2 regions of the Arthrobacter sp. Y3221159 genome follow, and region 2 is predicted to be linked to the other one. Evidence: predicted binding sites of a transcription regulator. Region 2 holds the regulator's gene; the other holds the start of a gene.
What was found. Region 2 encodes HrcA, which represses chaperone genes, less so after heat shock. Its sites were predicted from a motif close to TTNGCACTCGNNNNNNNCGAGTGCNAA; they were not measured.
Positions count from the first base shown of each region.

Region 1: a site for HrcA is predicted at 1,370-1,396, ahead of groL (chaperonin GroEL). Genes of this name have one in related genera too.

Region 1 covers NZ_JBNHFC010000012.1:8,312-10,706, forward strand. The annotation lists gene AC5RT3_RS13335 (cold-shock protein) at 1-11, shown strand, start outside; gene AC5RT3_RS13340 (ABC transporter substrate-binding protein) at 8-1,276, shown strand; gene groL (chaperonin GroEL) at 1,574-2,395, shown strand, end outside.
Region 2 covers NZ_JBNHFC010000019.1:24,285-26,679, forward strand. The annotation lists gene AC5RT3_RS17260 (DUF3097 domain-containing protein) at 1-511, opposite strand, end outside; gene hrcA (heat-inducible transcriptional repressor HrcA) at 702-1,715, shown strand; gene dnaJ (molecular chaperone DnaJ) at 1,797-2,395, shown strand, end outside.

The DNA of each region.
Region 1 (2,395 bases), on a different contig from region 2:
CGGCCGAGTGAAGCATTTCCCCGTTTCCGCCGTCCGTATCCGTCCGGCGCTCGCCCTCTCCACGTGTGCCCTCCTGGCTGCCACTGCCTGTTCCGGAGTCACCGGCAACGTCCGCGTAGAGTCAGTCGAGGCGTCAGGCGACGGCATCCTGCGGGTTGGCCTGGTCCTGGACAACACCGGTGGCAGCAGTTTCCTCAATGACTCCCAGCTTGCCGCGGCCAGGCTCGCGGTCAGGGAGATCAACGCGACCGGCGGCCACAAGGGCAGGCCGGTGGAACTCCTGCCGGTCGAGTCGGGCCAGGATGCCGCGGCACAGGCACATGCACTGGTGGCCGGCAAGGCAGACGTTGTCGTAGGACCCACCGATTCGAGCCACGCACCCGCTGTCATTGATGTTCTCTCCCGGGCCCGGACACCGCTGATCTCGCCGGCCAACACGGCTGCAGGACTTACCGGCGCGGACTCCGGCGGTTACTACTTCCGCACGGCCGCCGCGGACGTCGCCCAGGCACCCGTCTTGTTGAAGCTTGCGAAGAATGCCGGTGCTGCCTCCGTTTCCGTGGTGTACCAGGAAGGCGCCTACGGCAAGGACGTCGCCGATGCCATTTCCGAAGCAGCGGGCCAGGCCGGACTGGACGTTGCGGCAACCGAGGAGTTCCCTCCGGGGGAGGCGGGCCGGGCCGCCGGCGCGGCAAGGGAGGCCGGTGCCGATGCCGTGATCCTGGTGGCCCGGGAAGGCGCCCAGGGCGCACTCGCGGAACTGGACAGTGCCGGGATCGCCGGCTCCCGCATCATCCTCAGCGATGGAGCCTTCGCCCGTTACGGGTCCAAGCTGGGCGCCAAGGCACTGGAGGGCGCCCGTGCCGTGGTCCCCGGACAGCTTCCCTCCGCCGGATTCCAGGAACGGCTGCTCGCCGTCGACGGCCAATTGAAGGATCTTTCCTTCGCCGCCGAGGCCTACGACGCCGTCACCCTGGCGGCGCTGGCCGCGGCCCGGGCACAGGACGACGCCGGTCGTTCCATCGCCGCCAACCTCATCAACGTGTCCGGCGGCGCTGCCGGCGTTTCCGCCGAGGCTCCCGCCTGCTCCACCTACAAGGACTGCGTCACGGGGCTGGCGGCGGGTGATGAGATCAATTACGACGGCGAATCCGGCCCCGTCGCGTTCGACGCCAACGGAGACATCACCACCGCGAACTTCAGGGTCTTCACGTATGGTGCCGACAACCTGCCGGCACCGAGCGGCAGCGAAACAGCGGGGCGCAGCGGAAACTGACGCGCTGATCGCCGTCAGCGAATACTCCTCGGACGGCCGCTGCTTCAATCGCCTTTCGCTTGCACTCTCACGTAGGGAGTGCTAATTATTGACTTAGCACTCTGACGTACCGACTGCTAACGCAAGGCCTGTTTCAACCAGGCGGTGCGCGGCATCGGGCTAGGAGCCAAGAAACACCTAACTGGAGTGAGGTCCGCACCCGGAGGCATACAGAGGCCGCCGGCAAAGGACCGTCCGTCGCGGGCACTGCAGCGAAGGTTCATTCTTAACGACCGTCCCGAAAGGACCACTGCCGTTATGGCCAAGATCATTGCATTTGATGAAGAGGCACGCCGCGGCCTTGAGCGGGGCCTGAACACCCTCGCCGACGCCGTTAAGGTCACCCTCGGCCCGCGTGGACGCAACGTCGTCCTCGAAAAGAAGTGGGGCGCCCCCACGATCACCAACGATGGTGTTTCCATCGCCAAGGAGATCGAGCTGGACGATCCCTACGAGAAGATCGGCGCCGAGCTGGTCAAGGAAGTTGCCAAGAAGACGGATGACGTCGCAGGCGACGGCACCACCACCGCTACCGTGCTGGCCCAGGCCCTGGTCAAGGAAGGCCTGCGCAACGTTGCCGCCGGCGCCGACCCGCTGTCCCTGAAGCGCGGCATCGAAAAGGCTGTTGACGCTGTCACCGCCGAGCTGCTGAACTCCGCCAAGGAAATCGAAACCAAGGAAGAGATCGCCGCCACGGCCTCGATCTCCGCCGGCGACGACGAAATCGGTGCGCTTATTGCCGAAGCCCTGGACAAGGTTGGCAAGGAAGGCGTCATCACGGTCGAGGAATCCAACACCTTCGGCCTGGAGCTCGAACTCACCGAAGGCATGCGCTTCGACAAGGGCTACATCTCCGCTTACTTCGTCACGGACGCAGAGCGCCAGGAAACGGTCCTCGAGGACCCGTACATCCTGATCGTCAACTCCAAGATCTCCAACGTCAAGGAACTGGTTGCTGTCCTCGAAAAGGTCATGCAGTCCAACAAGCCGCTGCTGATCATCGCCGAAGACATCGAGGGCGAGGCCCTGGCCACCCTGATCGTCAACAAGATCCGCGGCACGTTCAAGTCCGTCGCCGTC
Region 2 (2,395 bases):
CCACGAGCACGCCCAGCCGCCGTCCCGGCCCGGGCCGGAAATCGGCCACCGCTCCGGCGAGGTCGTCAATGCCGTGCAGGGGTTCGACGACGATGCCCTCCACTCGAAGGTCGTCTCCCCAGACCTTCTCCACCAGTTCGGCGTCGTGCTTGCCTTCCACCCAGATGCGGCTGGCTTTGGCCACCTGGGCACGCTGGCCCGTGACCCGGACCGAGCCCGACGCCGTCCTGCCGGCTCCGGCGCCGGCAGCGGCACGCGGTGCCGGCGGCATCAGGCGGATGGCCTGGCCCTCCAGGAGGAAGCCGAAGCCGAGCCGGAACGTCCGTGACTTTCCCCGCCGGTCTTCCAGCGCCACCACGTGCATGCCGCCTGACTTTTCCACCCGCGTCACGGCACCAACCCACCCGGACTGCACGTCCTCCAGGACCATGCCGCGTTCAACGGGGACTTCGGGAAGTTGGGTGCGGACGGGGCCGGACATCTCCCGGGGCCCCCAGTTCTGGTAATCCATGGATCGACTCCGCCTAGCGCTAGATCAGTGCCGCCGGAATTTCGCCCGGAGCGGTACCAATGCTAACAACGGGGCGAGTCATAATAGACTGTTAGCACTTAGGCATGTCGAGTGCTAACCCTGATGGTTTTCCCTGATGTTTGTTGCACAGGGTGGCGCTGCCGCCCTGACCCTGGATTGGAGGTGGAGTGTGAGCGAGCCACGCAAACTGGAAGTGCTGCGGGCAATCGTGGAGGACTACGTCCACTCCCGCGAGCCCGTGGGTTCCAAGGCGCTGGTGGAAAGGCATCATCTCGGCGTATCCAGTGCAACAATCCGCAACGACATGGCAGCCCTGGAAGACGAAGGGCTCATCACCGCACCGCACACCAGTGCGGGCAGGATTCCCACGGACAAGGGCTACCGCCTGTTCGTTGACCAGATCTCGGCTGTGAAGCCGCTGTCCCAGGCTGAACGCCGCGCCATCCAGTCGCTGCTCGAAGGCTCCGACGACCTCGATGATGTCCTGGACCGGACCGTCCGGCTGCTGTCGCAACTGACCAACCAGGTGGCGGTGGTCCAGTATCCCCATCTGAGCCGGGCCCTGATCCGCCACATCGAATTCGTCCTGCTGGCACCGCGGAAAGTGCTGGTGGTTTTGATCGCCAACAGCGGCAAGGTGGAGCAGCGGGTCATCGACGTCGGCCAGGACCTCGGTGACGACGCCCTCGCCGCGCTCCGGACCCAGTTCCTCGGTTCCCTCGCCGGAACCCCGCTGGGCCAGTTAGGGCAGTCCCTGCCCGGCGTCGTCTCCGCCGTCGGCCCGGCGCAGCGGCCGGCTGCGCAGGCACTGGCCCACGGGCTGGAGCTCCTGGCGCACAGCAGCCGCGAGGAGCGCATGGTCATGGCGGGCACGGCGAACCTTGCCCGGTCCAACGTGGATTTCCCGCTCAGCATCGGACCTGTCCTGGAAGCCCTGGAGGAACAGGTGGTGATGCTGCGCCTGCTGAGCGAAATGGCGCAGGACCACCGTGGCGTGGCAGTCAGCATCGGGCGTGAGAACCCGTACGACGGCCTTGCCGAAGCTTCCGTGGTGGCCACCGGCTACGGTCCGGACAGCGCAGCGAAAATAGGCGTGCTGGGGCCCACGCGCATGGACTATCCCACCACTATGGCCGCCGTCAGGGCTGTTGCCCGCTACCTATCCCGGATTCTGGGGCCCTGAGCGGGGCGCCGGTTGCCCTGGCAGCCGGTCCGCGGAAGGACACCCCCACTGCATGCAGTCAACAAGGAAGAGATACGAACTTTGAGCAGCCACTACGACGTCCTTGGAGTCTCACCGGAGGCCACCGGAGAAGAAATCAAAAAGGCCTACCGCAAGCTGGCCCGTACCCTGCACCCGGACGTCAACCCGGGCGAGGAGGCCGCTGACCGCTTCAAGGCAGTGACCCATGCGTACGAAGTCCTCTCGGACCCCCAGAAGCGGCGCGTCTACGACACCACCGGCAACGAGAACGGCACGGACAACGGGTTCGGCGGCGGCAGCTACGCCGGGCAGGGCTTCGCATTCCAGGACATCTTCGACACCTTCTTCGGTGCCGGCGGCTCCACCGGTCCGGCCTCACGCGTCCGACGCGGCCAGGACGCCCTCATCAGCGTCCGGATCGACCTCCGTGACGCCGTGTTTGGCGTCAACAAGAAGCTCGAGGTGGATACGGCGGTCACCTGCCCCACCTGCGAAGGCTCCTGCTGCCAGCCCGGCACTCATCCGGAGCGCTGCGACATCTGCGGCGGCAGCGGCCAGGTCCAACGGGCAGTCCGTTCCATCCTCGGCCAGGTCATGACGGCTGCCCCCTGCGGCAGCTGCGAAGGATTCGGCACCGTCATCAAGGATCCCTGCAACGA